One region of the Actinosynnema sp. NPDC020468 genome, then DNA from elsewhere that is predicted to be linked to it. Evidence: riboswitches for the same ligand, from Rfam matches in the RefSeq annotation. Region 1 holds a riboswitch; each other region holds the start of a gene.
The links. Region 1 has a riboswitch for cobalamin ahead of AB0G50_RS22215 (prenyltransferase/squalene oxidase repeat-containing protein). Riboswitches for the same ligand answer to the same signal wherever they lie in the genome.
Positions count from the first base shown of each region.

Region 1 (8,239 bases):
CCGACGTGGCGGTGCTGGCGCCCGCGCTGGCCGAGTTCTTCGCCTCCGGCCGCACGGACCTGCTCGACGGCTACGAGGAGCGCGCCCTGCGCCGGGTCTGGCGGAGCACGCACTTCGCGTGGTGGATGACCGCGATGCTGCACACCTCCCCCGACCCGCTCGACCGGCCGCTCCAGCTGTCCCAGCTGGAGTACGTGTGCTCGTCCGCGGCGGCGGCGACCAGCCTCGCGGAGAACTACGTGGGCCTGCCGCACTAGGTCCGGCGCCGGGTCGCGGCGGCCTAGGGTGCGGTGCATGACGCGCATCGTGTCCCTGCTGCCCGCCGCGACCGACCTGGTGGCCGTGCTGGGGTTCGCGGACTCGCTGGTCGGGCGGACGCACGAGTGCGACTGGCCGGAGTCGGTGGCGGACGTGCCGGTGGTGACCTCCTCGTCGGTCGACCACGACCGGATGACCAGTCGGGAGATCGACTCGGCGGTGCACCGCGGGTCGTCGCTGTACGGGCTCGACGGCGACCTGGTCGCCGCCGCGCGACCGGACCTCGTGCTGACGCAGGACCTGTGCGAGGTGTGCGCGCTGTCCTACCGGCGGGTGTCGGAGGCGGTGCGGGTGATGGACGTCGGGCCGCGCGTGCTGTCGCTGGAGCCGCGGACGCTGGACGAGGTGCTCGGCTGCCTGCGCGAGGTGGGCGCGGCGCTGGGGGTGCCGGACGTGGCGGAACGCGAGGAGGCGGCGCTGCGGTCGCGGTTGGCCGCAGTGCGCGCGTCGGTCGCGGACCGACCCCGGCCCCGGGTGGCCGCGATCGAGTGGCTGGACCCGGTGTGGCCCGCGGGCCACTGGGTGCCGGAGCAGATCGCGTGCGCGGGCGGCGAGCCGCTGCTGGCCTCGGCCGGCGAGCACACCTCCCCGATCGGGTGGGACGCGGTCGTGGCGGCCCGGCCCGACGTCGTGCTGCTGCTGCCGTGCGGCTTCCCGCCGGAGCGCACCGAGGCCGAACTCGCCGTGCTGCCGCTGTCGACCGCGGACGCGGAGGTCTGGATCCTGGACGGACCCTCCTACTACAACCGGCCGGGGCCACGCGTGGTTCGGGGAGCCGAAGTCCTGGCCCACGTCCTGCACGGCGTGCGGCCGCCGACGCCGGTCACCCGCGCCGAGGCCCGGCGGGTGCGCACCGGCTAGACCCGGCCGTCAGTCGGTGTGCACCAGGAGCCGGTCGACGCCGTGCACGATCGAGGCGGTGCGGAAGGTCGGCCGGTCGTCGGTGAGGCGGAGGTTCGGGAAGCGGCGGAGCAGGGCGGGGTAGGCGGCGCGGAGTTCCATGCGGGCCAGTTCGGCGCCGACGCACCGGTGCGCGCCGTGGCCGAACGCCAGGTGCGCCGACGGCGGTCGGGTCGGGTCGAACGCGGCGGCCTCGGCGCGGTCGGCCGCGCTGAGCGACACCACGACGACGTCGCCCTCCTTGATCCCGGTGCCCGCGATCTCCAGGTCGTGCCGGGCGAACCGCGGGAACGCCACCTGCACCACGCTCAGGTGCCGCAGCAGCTCCTCGACCAGCGGGCCGACCGCGGCGTCGTCGTCCTTCATCGCCGCGCGCGCCGCCGGGTCGCCCATCAGCACGACCGCGCCCAGCGCCAGCATGCTCGCCGTGGTGTCGAACCCGCCGGTCAGCACGCCGTCGGCGAGCCCGGCCAGCTCCTCGTCGCCGACCGCGTCGCCGTGCTCGCGGATGATCATGCCGATCAACCCGTCGCCCGGGTCGAGCCGTTCCCGCCGCACGATCTCGCGCATGTACTCCAGCGACTCGGAGATCGCGCCCAGCGCCGACGTCGCACCGCCGAACAGGTCGAACCGCGCCGCCGCCAACTCCTGGAACCGCGCCCGGTCCGCGTACGGCACACCCAGCAGCTCGCAGATGGTCAGCGACGGGATCGGCAGCGCGAACTCCGCGACCAGGTCGACCGGCCCGTCGGCGGCCTCCATGGCGTCGAGCCGCTCGGTCACGATCTGGTCGATCCGCGGCACCAGCCGCGACAGCCGCCGCATGGTGAACTCCGGCGTCAGCAGCTTGCGCAGCCGGGTGTGGTCGGGCGGGTCGGCGAACCCGAGGCCGCCGGGCGCCTGCTCGATCCGGCCGACCGCCGCGCCGAGCCGGGCGTAGTCGTTGCTGAAGGCGTCGGTGTCCGCGAGCACCGCCTTGGCCTCCGGCCGCCCCGTCACGAGCCACACCCGCACCCCGAACGGCACCGGCAGGCGGTGCACCGGACCGGTCAGCCGCAGCCGCTCCATCGCCGCGGCGGGCTCGACGCCGTCCCGGCGCAAGGGCACCAACGCCGCGTCCGGGAGCAGCGACAGGGCTCGCGAACCGATGCGACCCATGACCCACCTGGTGACCGATCGCCGTGCGACCCAGGCCACCAGACCGTCGCGCACCGAGGCGAGAGTCGTCATCCGACACCTCACTTGTCCATTTTCGTTGATCGACGGTAGCCCTCCACCAGGGTGAGCAGCATCGCGCTACAGGCGGATTGACACGACAACCCGGGTGACAAATGATCGGCAATCGCGCGTGGACGGGGGAAGCCGGTGGGAATCCGGCGCTGACCCGCAACGGTAGGTCCCGCTGGGACGAGCCCGAACACCCGCCGCGCGCAGCGCTCCACAACGCCGTCGAGGACCACGGCACGGAGCCCGGCGGCGGCCTCGTGCTGTCCGGGTTCGGTCGTGCCCGCACCCGGAAAGGTCGACCATGTCGTTCAGACGGACCGCCGCCGTCCTGGCCGCGGCTCTCGCGACGCTCGTCGCCGTGCCCGCCAGCCACGCCTCGGCCCGGACGCCGACCACCACCTCCCCCGAGAAGGCCGCCGCCGGGTGGCTCGCCCGCCAACTGCTCGACGGCGAACGCCTCCAGCGCGACGGCTTCGACGACCAGGGTCTCACCATCGACGCGCTGTTCGCGTTCGACGCGGCCGGTGTCGCCCGGGACAACTCGGACAAGATGATCGCGTGGCTGGCGAAGCCCGACGTGATCGAGGGGTACGTCACCGACGGCGAGGGTGGCGAGTACCCGGCCCCGATCGCGAAGCTGGCGCTCGCCGCGCAGGCGCAGGGCAAGGACCCCAGGGCGTTCGGCGGCGTCGACCTGATCACCCGGCTGGGCGCGCTGCTGGACCCGGGCACCGGTCGGTACCGGGACAAGTCCGACTACGAGGACACGTCCAACAACTTCGGCCAGGCGTTCGCGGTGCTCGTGCTGACCGGGGCGGGCGGCGCGCCCGCGAAGGCGGTCGACTTCCTCGCCGGCTCCGCGTGCCCGGACGGCGGTTTCCCGCTCTACCCGGGCCTCGCCGAGTGCAAGTCCGACGTCGACTCGACCGGCATGGTCGTGCAGGCGCTGCTCAAGGCCGGCCGGACCGAGGCCGCGACCAAGGCCCTGGACTGGTTGGTGGCGAAGCAGACCGCCGACGGCGGGTTCTCCGGCACGCCGCCCACCGGGACGGTGAACGCGAACAGCACCGGCCTGGCCGCGCAGGCGTTGCGCGCGGGTGGCCGGTCCGACGCCGCGACCAAGGCCGGGGAGTACCTGACCGGGTTGCAGGTCGGGTGCTCGGGCGAGGCCGACCGGCGGGGCGCGATCCCCTACGACGCGACCGCGTTCACCCCGGCCGGCGCGGTGCGCGCGACCCCGCAGGCGATCACCGGCCTGGTGGGCGTGAACTTCGCCGACCTGTCCCCCGAGGGCGACGCCGGACCCGCGCCGGCGCCGGACTGCCAGACCACCACGTCCACGACGACACCCACGTCCACCACCACTGCCACGACGACCGCGGATCCGGGCACGACCACCACCGACCCCACGACGACGTCGGCGGAGGACACCACGACCACCACCACGGACGAGGTGGCACCGGTGGTGTACGGCGGCACCGGCAGCACCCTCGCCTACACCGGCGTGGACGTCGCGCCCGCGCTGTGGCTCGGGACGCTGCTGCTGCTCGCGGGCGTGCTCACGACGGTGTTGGCCCGCAAGAGGTTCACGACGGCTAAGGAGCGCAGGCGATGAGGAAGACCCTGTCGGTGGTGACCGCGGTGCTGGCCGCGGTCGGGTTGCAGGTGGCGGTCTCCCCCGCCGCGCGGGCCGCCGCGTGCGCCGGCACGTCCGGTGTCACGGTGGTGGTCGACAACGGCGCGCTGGGCGGCGGCGTGTCCACCCAGTGCGCGCCGGGCAACCCCACCAGCGGGCTGACCGCGTTGACCGGCGCGGGCTTCAGCTACGCGTTCGTGCCGCGGCAGCCCGGTTTCGTGTGCCGGATCAACGCGCTGCCCAACCCGTGCAACGGCGCCCCGGCCACCGCGTACTGGTCCTACTGGCACGCCCAGCCCGGCGGCACGTGGACCTACAGCACGTCCGGCGCGGCCGGGTACGACCCCGCTCCCGGCAGTGTCGAAGGGTGGGCGTTCGGCTCGGGCCAGGCCCCGTCGACGGCTCCGTGAGACGGGCGTTAGGGCTCGCACTGGTCGTCGGCGCGCTGCTGGGGCCGACCGCCCCGGCGGCGCACGCGGCCGACTGCTCCGGGGTGACGGTGGTGGTGGACTACCGGTCGCTGGGCGGCGGCGTGCAGACGGGGTGCGCGGCGGGCGACCCGGCGACCGGGTTGGCCGCCATGCAGGCGGCGGGCTTCGGCTACACGTTCGCCTCCCGCCAGCCGGGTTTCGTGTGCCGGATCAACGCCAAGCCCGCGGCCGACCCGTGCGTCAACGCCTCACCGGCGACGGCGTACTGGTCGTACTGGCACGCACCGCCCGGCGGCTCCTGGAGCTACAGCGACCTGGGCGCGGGCTCGTACGACCCGCCGGCGGGCTCGGTCGAGGGCTGGGCGTTCGGCTCGGGCGAGCAACCCGGCATCGCGCCGCCCGCTCCCCCGCGTCCGACCCAGCCCGCTCCGCAGCCCACACAGCCGAAACCCACCCCGCAGCAGCCGGGTCAACCGGCGCTCACCGCACCGGGTCAACCGGGTCAACCCGCACAACCGGGTCAACCCGGCCAACCCGCGGCGACCACGACCACCACCGCGGTCACCACGACGGGCTCGTCGGTCGCGCTGTCGTCGACCTCCGCGTCGGCCCAGTCCTCGGGGTCGTCCGCAGCGTCGGAGTCCTCGGTGTCCTCGAGCGCGGCCGGTCCGTCGGCCACCTCGGTGGCGGTCGAGCCGACCGCGACCCGGGGCAGCCCCGTCGGGCTGGTGGTCGGCCTGGCGGTGATCGCGGTGCTGGGCGGCGTCGCGTTCCTGGTCGCACGGCGGCGCAAGGCGGCCGGGTGAGCAGGCTGCACCCCGGCGCGTGGTGGCTGTGGGCGGTGGCACTGGCGGCCGTCGCCTCGCGCACCACGAACCCGGTGCTGCTCGGCCTGGTGATCGCGGTGGCCGGGTTCGTCGCCGTGCTGTGCCGCCAGGACACCCCGTGGGCGAGCGCCTACGGGGTTTTCCTGCGGTTCGGGCTGGTGGTGATCGCGATCCGGGTGGTGTTCCATGTGCTGCTGGGCGGCATGGAGGGCGCGACGACGCTGTTCGTGCTGCCCCGCGTGCCGCTGCCGGACTGGGCCGCGGGCATCCGGCTGGGCGGCCCGGTCACCGCCGAGGGCCTGGTTTTCGCGCTGTGCCAAGGACTTCAGCTCGCCACCCTGCTGTGCTGCGTCGGCGCGGCGAACGCGCTGGCCAACGCCAAGCGGCTGCTGCGGTCGCTGCCGGCCGCGCTGTACGAGGTGAGCGTGGCGGTGGTGGTCGGGTTGACGGTGGCGCCGCAGCTGGTCGCGAGCGCCGGCGCGGTGCGGCGGGCGCGGGCGCTGCGGGGTGACGCGGTGCGCGGGGTCCGGGCGGTGCGGGTGCTGATGGTGCCGGTGCTGGAGGACGCGTTCGAGCGGTCGCTGGTGCTGGCGGCGGCGATGGACTCGCGCGGGTACGGCCGGACCGCGGGCGTGCCGAGGTCGACCAGGGTGCTGACCGGTGTGCTGGTGATCGGCGGCCTGATGGGGTTGTGCGTCGGCGCGTACGGGCTGCTGGACGGCAGCGCGCCGCCGGTCGTGGGCGCGCCGATGCTCGCGGCCGGGTCCGTGCTCGCGGTCGCCGGGTTGTGGACGGGGTCGCGGCGGGTGCGGCGCACCCGGTACCGCCCCGACGGCTGGGGCGCGCGCGAGGCGCTGGTGGTGGGTTCCGGGCTGGTGGCGGCACTGGCGACGTTCCTCGCGCCGGCCGACCTCGGTGGCGCGGACCTGTCGCCGAGCACCGTCCCGCTGGTGGCGCCCGGGTTGCCGCTGCTGCCCGCGCTGGGCCTGCTCGTCGCGCTCGCGCCGGTGCTCATCGCCGATCGGAAGAGGACATGATCCGGTTCGAGGACGTTTCCGTCACCTACGCCGACGCGGCGGAGCCGACCCTGCGCGGGGTCGACCTGCACGTGCCCGAGGGCGAGCTGTGCCTGGTCGTGGGACGCACCGGGTCCGGTAAGACGACGTTGCTGCGCGCGGTGAACGGCCTGGTGCCGCACTTCACCGGCGGCACGCTGACCGGGCGCGTGCTGGTCGACGGCCGGGACACCGCGACCCACCCGCCGCGCGAACTGGCCGACGTGGTCGGGTTCGTCGGGCAGGACCCGCTCGCCGGCTTCGTCACGGACTCGGTGGAGGAGGAGCTGGCCTACTCGATGGAATCGCTCGCGCTGCCGAACCCGGTGATGCGCAAGCGGGTCGAGGAGACGCTGGACCTGCTGGGGTTGGCCGACCTGCGCGACCGGCCGGTGGCGCGGCTCTCCGGCGGGCAGCAGCAGCGGGTGGCGGTGGGCGCGGCGCTGACGGCGCACCCGCGCGTGCTGGTGCTGGACGAGCCGACGTCCGCGCTGGACCCCGGCGCGGCGGAGGACGTGCTGGCGGCGCTGCACCGGCTGGTGCACGACCTGGGCATGACCGTGGTGATCGCGGAGCACCGGCTGGAGCGGGTGGCGCAGTACGCGGACCGGGTCGTGTGGCTGCACGACGGCGTGGTGACGGCGGGCGACCCGGGCCGGGTGCTCGCCGCCGCGCCGGTCGCGCCGCCGGTGGTGCGCCTGGGACAACTCGCGGGCTGGGAGCCCGTGCCGGTGTCGATCCGGGACGCCCGCCGGCTCGCCGCGCCGTTGCGGGACCGGCTGCCCGCTCCCCCGGCGCCGGTCGTCGCGCCGACCGCGCCCGTGCTGACGGCGACCGGCGTGCGGGTCCGGTACGCCGAGGTCGAGGCGGTGCGCGGGGTCGACCTGGTGGTCGGCGCGGGCGAGCGGGTCGCGCTGATGGGCCGCAACGGGTCGGGCAAGTCCTCGCTGCTGTGGGCGGTGCAGGGCACCGGGAAGCGGTCCGGCGGCGTGGTCGCGGTGGACGGCGTCGACCCGGCGTCGCGGAAACCGGTGGCCAGGCGGTCCGCGATCGGGCTGGTGCCGCAGCAGCCGTCGGACCTGCTGTACCTGCACGAGGTCGGGTTGGAGTGCGCGCAGGCGGACCGGGAGTCGGGTCGCGAACCCGGCGCCTGCCGGGCGTTGCTGGACTCGCTCGCGCCCGGCGTGCCCGCCGACCGGCATCCCCGCGACCTCTCCGAGGGGCAGCGGTTGGCGCTGGTGCTGGCGATCGCGCTGACCCCGAGGCCGCGCGTGGTGCTGCTGGACGAGCCGACGCGCGGCTTGGACTACCCGGCCAAGTCGCGGCTCGCGGCGGTGCTGCGGGACCTCGACGCGCACGCCGTGGTGCTGGCGACGCACGACGTGGAGTTCGTGGCCGAGTACGCGACCCGGGTGGTCGTGGTGGCCGACGGCGAGGTGGTGGCCGACGGGCCGACCGCCGAGGTGATCACCGCGTCGCCGGTGTTCTCGCCGCAGGTGGCGAAGGTGCTCGCGCCCGCGCCGTGGTTGACCGTGGACGCGGTGCGGGAGGCGCTGGCGTGACGGCGGTGGTGGTGCGGCCCCGGGCCGCGGTCGCCCTGGTGGTGGCGGCGGTGCTGAGCGTGGCGGCGTTCGGGTGGCCGCTGATCGTGTCGCCGGACGCCGGTGTCGCGCACGGTGCCGACGCGCCGTGGACGTTCGCCCTGCTCCTGCCGCTGGTGCTGGCCGTGGTGCTGGCGGAGCTCGGCGAGGGCGGGATGGACTCGAAGGCGGTGGCGGCGCTGGGCGTGCTGTCGGCGCTGGGCGCGGCGATCCGACCGCTGGGCGCGGGCACGGCGGGCATCGA
Region 1 is NZ_JBFAEO010000031.1:21,087-29,325, reverse strand. It holds gene AB0G50_RS22230 (4-hydroxybenzoate 3-monooxygenase) at 1-257, shown strand, start outside; gene AB0G50_RS22225 (cobalamin-binding protein) at 295-1,179, shown strand; gene AB0G50_RS22220 (cytochrome P450) at 1,189-2,448, opposite strand; cobalamin riboswitch at 2,524-2,662, shown strand; gene AB0G50_RS22215 (prenyltransferase/squalene oxidase repeat-containing protein) at 2,747-4,060, shown strand; gene AB0G50_RS22210 (hypothetical protein) at 4,057-4,491, shown strand; gene AB0G50_RS22205 (hypothetical protein) at 4,488-5,318, shown strand; gene AB0G50_RS22200 (energy-coupling factor transporter transmembrane protein EcfT) at 5,315-6,376, shown strand; gene AB0G50_RS22195 (ATP-binding cassette domain-containing protein) at 6,373-7,956, shown strand; gene AB0G50_RS22190 (ECF transporter S component) at 7,953-8,239, shown strand, end outside.

Region 2 (5,827 bases), on a different contig from region 1:
GCCGGCCTTGCCGGGGGGGGGGGGGCCGCCCCGGCCCCCCCCCACCACGTGCGGTCAGAGGGAGTCGCGGACCCGGCGCGCGGCGGCGACCAGGTTGCGCAGGGCGGGTTCGACCTCCGCGTAGCCGCGGGTTTTCAGGCCGCAGTCCGGGTTGACCCACAACCGGTTGCCCGGCACCGCCCGCGCGGCGGCCTCGACCAGTGCGGCGACCTCGTCCTCGGTCGGCACCCGCGGCGAGTGGATGTCGTACACGCCGGGCCCGACACCGCGTCGGAAACCGGTGGCGCGCAGGTCTTCCAGAACCTCCATTTTGGACCGGGCGGCCTCGATGGTGGTGACGTCCGCGTCCAGGCCGTCGATCGCGTCGATGATCTCGCCGAACTCCGAGTAGCACAGGTGGGTGTGCACCTGGGTCCCCACCGCCACGCCCGACGTGGCCAGCCGGAACGAGCCCACCGACCACTCCAGGTACGCCTGCTGGTCGACCGCGCGCAACGGCAGCAGTTCGCGCAGCGCGGGCTCGTCCACCTGGATCACCGCGATGCCCGCGGCCTCCAGGTCGGCGACCTCGTCCCGCAGTGCCAGCGCGACCTGGTCCGCGGTCTCGGCGGACGGCTGGTCGTCCCGGACGAACGACCACGCCAGGATCGTCACCGGTCCGGTCAGCATGCCCTTCACCGGGCGGTCGGTCAGCGACTGCGCGTAGGTCGCCCACGGCACCGTGATCGGCTCCGGCCGGGACACGTCGCCGTGCAGGATCGGGGGGCGCACGCAGCGCGAGCCGTAGGACTGCACCCAACCGAGCTCGGTCGAGGCGAACCCGTCCAGGTGCTCGGCGAAGTACTGCACCATGTCGTTGCGCTCGGGCTCGCCGTGCACCAGCACGTCCAAGCCGATGTCCTCCTGCACCGCGACGACCCGGGCGATCTCGCCGCGCATCCGCTCGGCGTACTCCTCCGCCGACACCGTCCCCGACTTCAGCCCGGCCCGCGCGGCGCGGATCTCCGTCGTCTGCGGGAACGACCCGATGGTCGTGGTCGCCAACGGCGGCAGGGCGAGTCGGGCCTCCTGGGCCGCCGCGCGGTCCGCGTACGGCGCGCGGGTGCGGTCCTCGGCGGTCAGCGCCGCGATCCGGGCCCGGATCCGCTCGTCCCGGCGCGGGCTCGCGGTCGTGTCGGCCGACCACTCCCCCGGCGTGCCGTCGCGCAGCGCCCGACCGAGCAGCACGACCTCGCGGACCTTCTGCCGCGCGAACGCCAACCGCGACCGGACTTCCTCGTCCAGCCCGGTTTCCGCGTCCAGGTCGTAGGGCACGTGCAGCAACGTCGAGGAGGTCGAGACCACGACCTCGGCCGCCGAGTCGCGCAACCCCGCCGCGGCGGCCAGTGCCGCGGCCAGGTCGGCCCGCCACACGTTGCGACCGTCGACGACGCCCGCCACCACGGTTTTGCCGCGCAGGCCCGGGACGTCCGCGAGACCGTCGGCGGTGCCCGCCACGAGGTCGACGCCGATCGCCTCGACGGCCGTGTCGGCCAGCACCGACAGGGCCGGGCCGAGGCTGCCGTAGTAGCCGGTCACGAGCAGTTTCGGCCGTGCGGCAAGGGAAGCGAGCCGCGTGTAGGCCCGGCGCAGCGCCGCCAGGTCGGCGTCGGTGCGGTCGGCGGCGAACGCGGGCTCGTCCAGCTGGACCCACTCGACGCCCTCGGCCGCGAGCGCGCCGAGCAGTGCGGCGTAGACGTCGACGAGCTCGTCCACCCGCGCCAACGGGTCGATTCCCTTGGCCAGCACCAGGAACGTGACCGGACCGAGCAGCACCGGACGGGTTTCCAGGCCGAGCGCGCGGGCCTCGCGGTACTCCGCCAGCGGCTTGTCGCCGGCCAGTCGGAACGTGGTCTCCGGACCGATTTCCGGTACCAGGTAGTGGTAGTTGGTGTCGAACCACTTCGTCAGCTCCCACGGCGGCGCGTCCGCGTCACCCCGTGCCGCCGCGAAGTACGCGTCCACCTCGTGCTCGCGCCGGTAGCGGTCGGGCACCGCGCCGACGAGGAACGCCGTGTCGAGAACCTGGTCGTAGAAGGAGAACGTGTTGGACGGGACAGAGTCGAGCCCGGCGTCCCTCAGCTCCGCCCACGTCGCCGCGCGCAGGTCGGCGGCGGTGGCGAGCAGGGCGTCCCGGTCGATCCGGCCGGCCCAGTACGCCTCGACCGCGCGCTTGAGCTCCCGGCGCGGTCCGATCCGGGGATAGCCGAGCACAGTGGCGCCGATACCGCTTGTCACAAGCTCTACTCCTCGCGAGCGTGCGTGAAGTCCGGAGGTTTCGCGGGCACGCTTCGCGGGCGGCACGGGGCCGCGTCCGCACAAGCCTTCCCACGAGGCTTCCGGACACCGCGCGCCCGGCGGGCGCGCGGACCGGTGGCAGGTCTTCGGACTCACGGGCACGCGCGCCCGTGCGGGCGCACACCTACCGGCCGTCGCTTCCCACGCTCGCGCGCAGTGCTTCGTTGACGGCTTCCGTTCCCGTTCACCGCTGCGGGACAGTCCCGGACTCGCACCGGGTTCCCTCTTGCCTCGCGGCCTCCGACGTTACCGAGGTCGCGAACCACCAGCAGTCGCAGCGTAACGCATCGTGGGACGCGCTCCCGCGCACCGGGAAACCGCAGGTTCACGCCGTGGGCGCGGACCACTCCCGCGTTTCGAGGTCCGGCTCCGCGCGGAGTTCCGCGATCAACCCGCGCGACCCGCCGACCCTGGTCGCCCACAGGTCCCAGTCGGTGTGGAGGAACCAGGACCGGTCCGCGGGCCACAGGCACGACGGCGTCGCCGCCTTCCCGTCGTCACCCTCGAGGAGGTCCGGCACGGCGTCGAGCGGTCCGGTCAGCACCACCCGGTGCTCCCACTCGTCCACCACCGCCGCCCCGTAGAACGCGTGGCAGACCGCCTCGCCGCCGCCGACCGAGTGCCGGGCGAGGACGCGCAGCAGTGCCCGCAGGCTCGTCTCGTCCAACGACCCCTCGGTCGGCGGCCTGGTGTTGGCGGGCCAACTGTCCACGGGGAACCAGCGGTGGCAGGGCGGCACGACCCGGCCGCCGCCCAGCGCGAAACCCCGGCGCAGCGCCCACTCCGTCCACCGCACCCGCCGCCACCCGGCGCCCGGGTCCGCCGCGTACCCCAGCGGCACCCCGGTGGCGACGGTCACCGCGTCGAGGTCGAGGCCGCCGACGACCACCGGTGCGACCAACCCCAGCGCCGACAACCGTTGCCGCTGCTCGTGGTGCGTCGGCGGCGGACCGTCGACCGGCCACTCCCACAGGGCGTGGAGCACCCACGTCGAGTCCTCCCACCCCGAGCGGTCGTAGCCGGTCACCCACCCCGAACCCGCGTCACCATGCGCCAACCACTCCACGTGCTGGTCGACGTCGGCCGCACCGACCCACCGCGCTTCCGCCACACCGCCATCCTGACCGGCACCCGGCTCCGCCGCGCCCGAATTTCCCACTATGGCAGGTTGCCATAGTGCGGACTGCACTATACGGTTCACGGCACGAGGAGGCGCCGTGACCACGTTGCCCAGAACCGACCGCGACCTGGTGGGGTTGACCGTGCTCGCCCTGCTGTCCCAGGGCGAACGGCACGTCTACGACATGCACCGGCAGATCGTCGACACCCACAAGGACTTCGTCACCGGCCTGCCGCGGAGCATGTACCACGCCGTCGAGCGCCTCACCCGCGACGGCCTGGTGGTCGCGGCGGACACCAGCCGGGAGGGCAACCGGCCGGAGCGCACCCCGTACCGCCTCACCGACGACGGCCGGTCCGAGCTGCGTGCCCGCACCCGCCGGCTGATCGCCACGCCGGACCCGGACACCACGCTGTTCACCGCGGCCCTGTCCTTCCTGGGTTGTCTCCCGGTCGCCGACGCGCGCGAGGCGTTGCGGAGCCGGGCCTCGACCCTGACCGCGGCCGCCGCCGGGATGGGGTCGCAGCTGCCCGACCTCCAGGCGCGGCTGCCTCGACTGCTGCTGGTGGAGCTCGAGTACGAACTGGCCCGGGTGACCGCGGAGCGGGACTGGGTCCGGGCGCTGCTCGCCGACCTCGACAGCGGCGCGCTGGACTGGCCCGACGACCTGTCCCGGCTGTTCACCCACCGTGAAACCGACTGAGGAGAACCGATGTCCGACACCACCGAGATCCGCGACCTGCTCACCCGGCTGACCGACGCGTGGAACGCGGGCGACGCCACGGCGTACGCCGAGCTGTTCACCCAGGACGCCGACTACATCACCTGGCTCGGCACCCGCGACACCGGCCGGGCCGCCATCGAGGCCACCCACCGGTTCCTCTTCGACGGGCCGCTGAAGGGGAGCCGGCTGACCGGGACCGCGGACTCGACCCTCGACATCCGTCACCTGGCACCGGACGCGGCCTTGGTGATCACCGACGGCGGCCGGGCGGAGCAGGCGTCCGTCATCACCCTCACCGCCGTGCGCCAGGAGGACGGCTGGCGGTTCGCGTCCTTCCAGAACACCAGGAAGACCGCACGGCCGTGACACCGGTCAGCGCGTCGCCCCCAGGTGGAACCGCAGCGCGCGCGTCCGGGAGGCACCGAGGACGGGTTCGGCCGCGGTGATCAGCGCGGCCAACTCCTCCGCGCGCGAACCCCGCGGCACGGCGTAGGTCGTCGCGGCGTCCCGTTCAAGCCAGGCGGTGAGGTCGCCGCGGGCGTCGGCCCGCAGGTCGGGGTCGGTCACGAGCCGCAGGTCCACGGCGATCCTGGTCCACGGGCCGTGCGCCCGGAGCAGGCGGTAGGCCGCGGTGCGGACGTGGCGCGGGTGGTGGTCGTCGAGCAGGCGCCCCAGCTCGCGCTCGTCCAGCGCTTCCGCTTGGCGCAGCAGGGAAAGCGTCGCCTGGCGGGTCACCGAGGAGACCGGGTCGGTGAGCAGCGGCAGGAGCGGGCCCGGCGACGTGACACCGAGCCGGCGCAACGCGCGCACCGCCTCGGCCCGCCCGCGCGAGGACGGGTGGGCCAACCACGGCCGGATCAGGTCGGCGTCGGCCGGGGACCCGGTGTCGCCCAGGCCCGCGATCACCGCGGGGTCCGGTGGCCGCCGGGCGAGCAGGTCCCGGTACCGGGCGGCCGGGTCGACGCCGGCCCGCCGCACGAGGGCCTGCGCGACCGCGCGCACCAACCCGCTGCGGTCGGCCAGCGCCGCCTCGGCGTCGACCTCGTTCCCCAACGCCCGCACGGCTTCCGCCCGCACCGCGGCCGTGCCGCCGGCCAGCAACCGCCGCGGCACGTCCTCGTCGCCGACCGCCCGTGCCGCCCGGATCGCCGCCTCCGCGCACCGGATCCGGATCGGCAGGTCCCGGTCGGTCGTCGCCGCGCGCACCATCCGGTCGAGACCGAGCCGTCCCGCCGCCAACCCGACCGTGTGGGCCGCCCGCCTGGTCCGCCGATCCCGGGCCGCCAACCCGGCGTCCAACGCCTCCGGCGGCCCGGCGCGGAACCACTCCTCCAGCGCGTCGGCGAGCCACCCGCCCACCCTCCGGTCCCGCAGCAGGAACGCGACCGGCGCCAACCCGACCGCGGCGGTCGGCGCGCGGTCGAGGGTCCGCCGGCACACCGGGCGAGCCCGTTCGCGCACCTGCGGCACCCAGTCCGCCGCGCGGAGGGCCACCACCGGCAGCAGCACCTCGTCCTCCCGCTCGGCGATCACCGCGACCGCCGCCTCCCGCACGAAACCGTTGCGGTGGCACGCGGCGAGCAGCACGTCCAGCACGCCGGGCCGATCACCGGCGAACCGCTCGGCGGCCTCCTCGGCCCACGTGG
Region 2 is NZ_JBFAEO010000056.1:47-5,873, forward strand. It holds gene metE (5-methyltetrahydropteroyltriglutamate--homocysteine S-methyltransferase) at 55-2,277, opposite strand; cobalamin riboswitch at 2,397-2,619, opposite strand; gene AB0G50_RS30430 (hypothetical protein) at 2,663-3,448, opposite strand; gene AB0G50_RS30435 (helix-turn-helix transcriptional regulator) at 3,555-4,160, shown strand; gene AB0G50_RS30440 (SgcJ/EcaC family oxidoreductase) at 4,170-4,547, shown strand; gene AB0G50_RS30445 (hypothetical protein) at 4,554-5,827, opposite strand, start outside.
Region 2: another riboswitch for cobalamin. It lies ahead of metE (5-methyltetrahydropteroyltriglutamate--homocysteine S-methyltransferase); the one in region 1 lies ahead of AB0G50_RS22215 (prenyltransferase/squalene oxidase repeat-containing protein).

Region 3 (8,239 bases), on a different contig from region 1:
CCTACCGGCGAGCAGGACCGGGAACGTCCACGCGACCACGCACAGCACCGACGCCAGCGCGTACACCACGTACGCCACCAGCACCGTCCGCCGGGCGCCCCAGCGCGCGCCCAACGCCCCCGACACCACCATGAGCGCCGCGAACGGCAGCAGGTAGGCGGTCAACGATCCGGCGGCCACCCCGGCCGACACCCGGAAGTCCCCGCCGATCTCGGGCAGCACCGACGACGTGACCGCGCCGCCGAACGGCCCGAGGAAGCCACCCGCGTACAGCGCCGCGACGGCGATCCGACGTCGGGGGTGGCCTCCGGCCCCCGGTTCGATCGTCCCCCGTGCCACCGACATCTTCGCGAGACCTCCGTCCGGACCACGCCCCTGCCGGGTCCCCTTGCCCGGACCACGTGTCCTGCCGCCGGGTCCTCCGTCCAGGCCCCGAGTCGCTCCGCCGGACTCCGCGCGTGCGGGCCTCTCCGTCCGGACCTCGTGCGATCGGGGCTTTCCCCGCCGGACCCGCGCGCCGTCGAGCCCCTGTGAGGACCCTGCGGCCGGTCGGACCCCGGAGGCCGGGACCCGCGCGCGTGGTCCGGGTTCGCCGGGTCGTCCTCCGTCGGGAGGAACCCGCGCGCGGCGCGTTCCGGTACCCCGGCGGCGTGATCCGGTGGTGTGACGCGCGCCGCGGCCGCCTACAGGCCCGTCGGACCCCGGCCCGGTCCCCGGCCGCGGCGGCGCAGGTAGCGCTCGAACTCGGCCGCTATGGCGTCGCCGCTGGCCTCGGTGATCTCGATCTCCGCGTCGCCGCGCTCCTCCAGCGCCCGGACGTAGTTGCGCACGTCCTCGTCCTCGTCAGCCATCTCGCTGACCGTGCGCTCCCACTCCTCGGCCTGCTCCGGCAGCGCGCCCAGCGGCACCTCGACGTCGAGCACCTCCTCCACGCGGTGCAGCAGCGCGAGGGTGGCCTTCGGCGACGGCGGCTGCGACACGTAGTGCGGCACCGCGGCCCAGAACGAGATGGCCGGCACACCCGCCTGCACGCACAGGTCCTGGAACACGCCCACGATGCCCGTCGGACCCTCGTAGCGGGACCGCTCCAGCCCGAACTTCGCGGCCGCCGCCGCGTCGTAGGCGGTGCCGGTCACCGGCACGGGCCGGGTGTGCGGGGTGTCCATCAGCAGCGCGCCCAGGGTCACGACGGTGGTGACGCCCAGGTTGTCGATGTGCTCCAGCAACTCGGCCGCGAACTTCCGCCACCGCATGTTCGGTTCGATCCCGTGCACCAGCACGACGTCGGTCGACGAGCCCGGCGGGCGGCACACCGACAGCCGGGTGGTCGGGAACTCCACCCGCCGGGTGATTCCGTCCACCATGCGGACCGTCGGTCTCGTCACCTGGAAGTCGTAGTAGTCGTCGGGGTCGATCTCGGCCAGCGGCGTGGCGTCCCAGGTGAGTTGTAGGTGCTCGATCGCCGTGCTGGCTGCGTCGCCCGCATCGTTCCAACCCTCGAACGCCGCCACCATGATCGGGTTGGTGAGCGGTTTCGCGGGGTCGAAGGGTGTCTGGGCGGCCTGGTCCGGATCGGTCACGGCGTCAGACTACGACCCTCGGCGCGCCCCCGACGCCGTAGGCGTGGCGCGCGTCGGCGCGTGTCTCGGGGCCGGGCCGGGTACACCCGCCGCGAACTGCGCGAACCTTCCGGTCGATCATCGTTTTCACCCTCGGCGGATGTGTTCTTCGCCGCCCGCGTGCCCGGGTTCGGGATCGATCAGGGGAGACTGGTGCCCGATCGCGCGGAATCGTCCGGATCGGGAGGGGACGCGGTGGGCCTCGAAGCCGTGCTGTGGGACATGGACGGCACGTTGCTGGACTCGGAGAAGCTCTGGGACATCCCGCTGCGGGAGTTCACCGAGAAGCTCGGCGGCACGTTGTCGCACGCCACCAGGCAGGCCATGGTCGGCTCCAACACGCTGACGACCATGACCCTGCTGTTCGCCGAGGTCGGCGTGGAACCGACCGACGCGGACCTGCGCGACGGCGGGGAGTGGATCAAGCGCCGCACCGAGGAGGTGTTCCGCGCCGGGCTGCCGTGGCGGCCGGGCGCCCCCGAGGCGTTGCGCGCGGTCCGCGACTCCGGGATCCCGATGGCGCTGGTCACCTCCACCGAGCGCGGGCTGACCGAGGTCGCCCTGGACACGATCGGGCGTCACCTGTTCGACATCACCGTGTGCGGCGACGAGGTGGACGGGCTGAACAAGCCGCTGCCCGAGCCGTACCTCAGGGCGGCCCGGTCGCTGGGCGTCGACCCGACGCGCTGCGTCGCCGTGGAGGACTCGCCCACCGGCGTGCGCTCGGCCGTCGCGGCAGGCTGCACGGTGCTCGTGGTGCCGTGCGACGTGCCGGTGCCCGAAGGCGAGCGCCGCGTGTTCCGGGAAACCCTCGAAGGGGTCGACCGCGCGACGCTCGCCGGGCTGCTAGACCGTTGACACCTGCTTGACCTGCGCGTTCCTCGTCGCGGGGTCGATCAGGAGGCCGAACACCACGCCGAGTCCGAGCCACAGCGCGGCGGTCTCGAACAGCGACGCGACGCGGAAGTCCCACAGCACGTCGCTCGGCATGTCGGCGGGCACCGGATCCGGCGGCGCCGGGAACAGCACCAGGATCAGGACCACGCCGATCACCACGGCCACCGTGACGATCGTGGACGAGATCGGCTGCGGCAGGTGTGCCAGCCTCGAGGCGAGGAAGCTCGCCGCGAACACCAGCAGCAGACCGGCCGCGATCACGCCCAGGTAGAGCACCGTGCGGTAGTCCACGGTGTCCGGGTTGCCCACCGCGGGCGGGTTCGCCGGGTACTTGATCGCGGGCAGCACGGCCGCCGCCCCGTACACGGCCAGCGCCAGGGTGACGCTGCGGCTGAACGGGGTGCGGTTGACGAACCAGCGTCGCGACCCCGCGTAGGCGGTCGCGAACAGCGCGCCGACGGCCAGGCCGACGACCACGGCGGCGAGCACGCCACCGAGCAGCTGGGTGCCGCGGCCGAACATCTCGGCGTGCTCGTGACCTGCCTCTTCGGCGGGTTCCGTCGCCGCGCGCGCCTCCTCGATGGCGAGCGCGGCCTTGATCGGAACCTCGACGACGATCAGACCGACGAGTCCGGCGAGCAGGCCGGCAACGCCTCCCGCCGCGATTCCGCGCAGCAGGAAGCTCTTGTAAGTGCTCAAGGCGTCCCAGCCCCTAGTGGCAGGGGACGCCGAGCGCGTGGCGCCCGTCGTGGAAGAACTCGTGGACGGTCTCGGCCGCTTGGCCGAGCGCGATCCCGTTCTCCTGGAGGACGACCCACGCGACGAACAGCGCGACGAGCGCCACCGCGTAGGCCCATTTCGGGATGGGAACGGTCAAGGGGAGTGCGGGGCTCGTCATGACGGCCTCCTCCATACCTCGTGGAAGGTCAACAACAACACGTGCCGCAGCCGGTCTCCTGACTCCCGGATCGACGCCGTGCCCGCGTCTTCCCAGCCGCACCGTGCGGCCAGTGACGTTCTCGGCGGGTCGGCTCCCCGGTCACAGTGGCGAGGACCGCGCCGGATTCACACCGGCTTCCCGTCCACTGCGGCGCAGGTGACCGTAGATCTCCCGGACCACTGCGCACAACCGGCCGGACGAGTTGTCACGCACCTCACCTCGGCGGAAGCGGGCAGTCCCCGCACGTGCCACCGCCGTCGAGGCGGTAGTAGAGGCAGCAACTGCGCCGCCGGAACGCCACCTCGCCGGGGAACGGCACGAACTCGCCGGACCCGGCGAACGGGTGCTCGCCCAACAGCCGTTCGCCCAGGTCCACGCACTCCTCGGCGGTCCGCTCACCGCTGCGCGCGACCGTGCGCAGCGCACCCGCCATGGACGACGCGGCGTTGCCCCACAGCAGTCCCTCGGCCACCGGGACGACCCGCCGCAGCGCGGCCACGACCGGCGCCAACGACTCGGCGACGGTCGCCGTCCCACCCACCGGTTCCCGCAACCTGACCCGGAACCCCTCCGGCCCGTAGTGCCACCACACGTTGTCCGGCCGGATGTCCGGCACCGCCTCGCCCACCGCGTGCGCCGCGACCACCGGACACGTCAACCGCGCCGAGTACCCGAGGAAGAACAACGACGCCGCCACCCGTGCCTCACCGGCCCGGTACCGCTCGCCGATCCGCCCGACGGTCTCCCCGAGCGCCGGCCCGTCGAGCAGTTCGGTTCCGGCCCGCCACCCGTCGTCCGGCCGACCGACGTCGAGGGCGAAGAACGGGCTCAAACCCCGGACGCGGCGGAGCGCGGCCAGCACGCGGGCGTAGTCGGACACCCGACTAGTCTGCCCGTCGTGAACGCCCTGGGGTTGGGGCTGGCCCTCGGGTTGGCCGCGAGCATCAGCCCCGGCCCCCTGTTGGTCCTGGTCGTGACCTCGGCCCTGCGCTCGGGCTGGCGCGCCGGCGCCCTGGCCGCCTGCGCCCCGCTGCTGTCGGACTCGGTGGTGGTCGCGATCACCCTCCTCGTGCTGGACCGACTCCCGGCCCGAGCCCTGGCCGTCATCGGCGTCGTCGGCGCGGTGTTCGTGGTGTGGAGCGGCGTGCAGACCATCCGCGAAGCCCGCACCGCCACGTTGTCCGGCGACGCGCCCCGCATCCCCCTCCACCGCGCGGCCTTGATCAACATCCTCAACCCGCACCCGTGGGTGGCGTGGGCAACGGCCCTCGGCCCGCTGACCGTCACCACCTGGCGCCAGTCGCCCGCGTCCGGAATCGCCCTCCTGCTCGGCTTCTACCTGACCCTCGTCGGCGGCAAGGTCATCGTCGCCGCCCTGGTCTCCCGAGCCCGCCGCCGACTGAGCGACCCGACCTACCGCCGCACTCTGACCGCCGCCGGCGCACTCCTGATCCTCGCCGGCGCGGCCCTGGGCCTCGAGTTCGCCACCTACGGCACCTGACCCACGCCCACCCGAAGCCGAACAAGCCGAACCCCGAAGACGAACCTCGAAGCCGAACCTCGAGGACGAACCTCGACCGGCCGACACCACCGCCCGGCTGATCGACTCGGTCGCGTCGGCTCCGGTCACGTGACCGAGTCGATCACGCGCGGCGGTCGGTCACGGCATGTAGAACGTCATCAGGTCGGCCCGCACCGGCGGGAACAGCGCGTACATCAGGTCCGCCTTCGGCCCGGGGTAGACGTCGGCGAACCGCGCCTGCAACCCCTTCATGCCCCACGGCCCGTACAGCAGCGCCGCCACCATGTCCGGAGCCACGCCCGCACCGCCCTCGGCACCCGGACCCTGCATCCGGCCACCGGCGACGACCGGCCCGACCACCCCGTCCGCGAACGGCATCCGCAGGTGCGACCGGAAGAACGACACCAGCACCTCGCCCGCGTCGAACCCCGCGTCCCGCAACCGCGCCCCGAACACCGGCCGCAACCGGTCGAACAACGCCACCGGATCGGCCACCCGCACGTAGTACGACTCGGCCTGCTCCGCCGCCGGCGCCAGGAACGGCTCGACCGCGTCACCCGCCACCGTGTCCGGCCGCTCGGTCACCTCGGCCGCCTCGGACAGCACGAGCAGCGCCCGTGCCGCGTCGACGTCCACCGCCGCCTGCTCGCACAACCGCACCCCCTCCTCGGGAGGCGTCGTGCGCCCGGTGGCCACCGGCACGCCGGCCCGCTCGACCACCCACTCGGTGCTGCCCGCGCGCTCGACCAGCCACCGCCACAACCCCGCCGAGTGCGGCATGAACAGATCCGCCCGCTCCTGCTCACCCGCCTGCAACGACGCCATGGCCGGGATGTCCGCGACCGTCGCCCGCCGGATCGTGTGCCCCTCGGTGACCGGCTTCCCGGTGACGGCCCGGGTCGCCGAGATCGGCACCGCGTACCCGTACCCGAACTGCCGGTAGAAGTACGGGATCCCGAGCATCACCTGGGTGAGGTGCCCGCGCCGCGCCGACAGCTCGTGAGCCCACGCCACGAGTCGCCGGACGAGCCCGCGCCCCTCGTACGCGCGGTCGGTGGCCACCAGTTCGATCTGCCCGGCCGGGATCTCCACCCCGCCCAGGTGGAGCGTCTCGTCCAGCAGCGTCAAGGTGGACACCACCCGATCACCGTCGACCACCACCGCGCACCGCTCCCACCCGGCGTCGGGGTCCTCGACCACGAGTCGGTGGTCGACGGCGTCGTCGGCCGTCCCCCGATCGGTCAGCAGCGCGCCGATCCGATCCAAGTCCCCGGGTTGTGCCACGCGCAACACCAGATCGTCACCCACCGGGCAAGTCTGGCCACCTCCAATCCCGCCGGGCCACCGATTTTCGTTGGCGCCGAACGACGTCGTGATCGACAATCCGCCCCATGCCCTGGCTCCCCGCCGACTTCGCCCACCCGACCCGAGTGGACCTGGGCACCGGCCACCACCTGCGCCCGATCCGCGAGTCCGACGTGGACCTGGACCACCCGGCCGTGATGGGCTCCCGCGACCGCCTGTGGTCCCTGTACGGCGAGAAGTGGGGCTGGCCGCCGGCAACCATGACCCACGAGCAGGACCGCGCCGACCTGGCCCGCCACGAGCGCGAGCAGAACGCCCACGAGTCGTTCAACTACGCCCTCTTCGACAACGCCGAAACAGCCCTCCTCGGTTGCGTCTACATCGACCCGGCCGACGACGCGCTCATCTCGTGGTGGGTGGTGGACGACCACGTCGGCACCGCCCTCGAACGCGCCCTGGACGCCTTCGTCCCCGCCTGGATCGCCCGCGACTGGCCCTTCACGAGCCCCCGCTACGCGATCTGACCCCGCCCACCGCCCACCGCGCCGGTGGGCCGCGCCGATCGCTTCGAGCAGGTGCGCGGCAGGGGCCGGCACGTCGGCGGCCGGTCACCGGTCGAGCAGGTCGCCCTGCTGGTCACGGCGCTCCGGAACGGTGCCGGGACGCGGCGTCGGTGAGGGTGAGGCGGGCGGCGTGCTGGGAGTTGCCGTACCCGCGATCACCCACGGCTCGTGGTGTGCGACCCGGCGCCCACTCGGGCACGCAGGCGCGGCACAGAGGCGCGGCATAGAGGGATGGACGCTTCGCCCGCCCGCAACGCTTCGAGTTCCGCCCACGCCTCCGGCGACACCTCGCGGAGGTCGGTGAACCTCCGCAGGGCGGACGACGTCAGCCGCCGGCCATCTCGCACACCGGCACGTTGCTGCCGCGGAGCCACGCGGTCCTGCCCATGGCTGCCACCACCAGTCCCAACCCCGTTGTGCCCGGCGCGCGATCGGTGCCCGGCTGATCACCACGCCCGATCGGCGTGCTTCCGAGGGGCTCAGGGGTCAGCTGATCACCTCCCTGTAGGTTTCGTAGACGTCCCACTCGCCCAGCGTGCTGTGGTCCAGCGGATCGCCGAACCACGTCCTCAGCGCCGCCTCCAGCGTCGTGGGCGAGGTGCCGGACCAGGCCACGTAGCCGTCCGGGCGGACCAGGAGCGCGGCGGCCGGCGGCGGTGTGGTGGGGTGTTTCCGGTGTAGTTCCACTCGGTCCGACCAGCGTTCGGCGATCGGGGTGAGCGCGTCCGCTGCCTCGTCGTCCAGGAGCAGCAGCAGGGGTTTGCCGGGCCTGCTCAGCGTGGTGACGGTGGTGTGGTCGGTGAATGTCAGGTCCGGCAGCCACTTCCCGACCAGCGCGCCGGTGTCGGGCAGGTCGTAGGTGGTGTCGCCGCCGGACAGCAGGTGGGACAGGCGGGCGACGGCCGGGGCGTCCGCCAGGAGTTCGGTGAGGACTTCGCGGAGTGCGGTGATGTTCGGGCCGGGGGACAGGAGTGCCGTCTGGGCCCGGCTGTGGGTGATCACGCGTTCGCCGACCGGGCGGCGTTCGGACTCGTAGGTGTCCAGCAGACCTTCCGGCGCCCAGCCCTTGACCTCCGCCGCGAGCTTCCAGCCCAGGTTCAACGCGTCCTGCAACCCCAGGTTCAACCCCGGACCGCCGATGCCGGACTGGACGTGGGCCGCGTCGCCCAGCAGCAGCACCCGACCTCGGCGGTAGCGGTCGGCGATGCGGGAGTTCGTGCCCTCGCTCCGGCGGCTCAGGGCCGGGTGGTGCGGCTCCGGGGGTTCGCTCATCGGGAGGTCCGCGCCGAGCACCCGCTTCACGGCCTGGCGCAGCTCGGCCAGGGGCATCTCGGTGGTGTCCGGCTCGTCGGTCTGCTCCCACTCGATCGCCGCGACCCGGTACACGCCCGGT
Region 3 is NZ_JBFAEO010000010.1:112,769-121,007, reverse strand. It holds gene AB0G50_RS10515 (MFS transporter) at 1-345, opposite strand, end outside; gene AB0G50_RS10510 (PAC2 family protein) at 684-1,580, opposite strand; gene AB0G50_RS10505 (HAD family phosphatase) at 1,815-2,477, shown strand; gene AB0G50_RS10500 (CbtA family protein) at 2,466-3,215, opposite strand; gene AB0G50_RS10495 (CbtB-domain containing protein) at 3,229-3,414, opposite strand; cobalamin riboswitch at 3,445-3,636, opposite strand; gene AB0G50_RS10490 ((2Fe-2S)-binding protein) at 3,671-4,336, opposite strand; gene AB0G50_RS10485 (LysE family transporter) at 4,355-4,957, shown strand; gene AB0G50_RS10480 (GNAT family N-acetyltransferase) at 5,117-6,286, opposite strand; gene AB0G50_RS10475 (GNAT family N-acetyltransferase) at 6,370-6,807, shown strand; gene AB0G50_RS10470 (FAD-dependent monooxygenase) at 7,333-8,239, opposite strand, start outside.
Region 3: another riboswitch for cobalamin. It lies ahead of AB0G50_RS10495 (CbtB-domain containing protein); the one in region 1 lies ahead of AB0G50_RS22215 (prenyltransferase/squalene oxidase repeat-containing protein).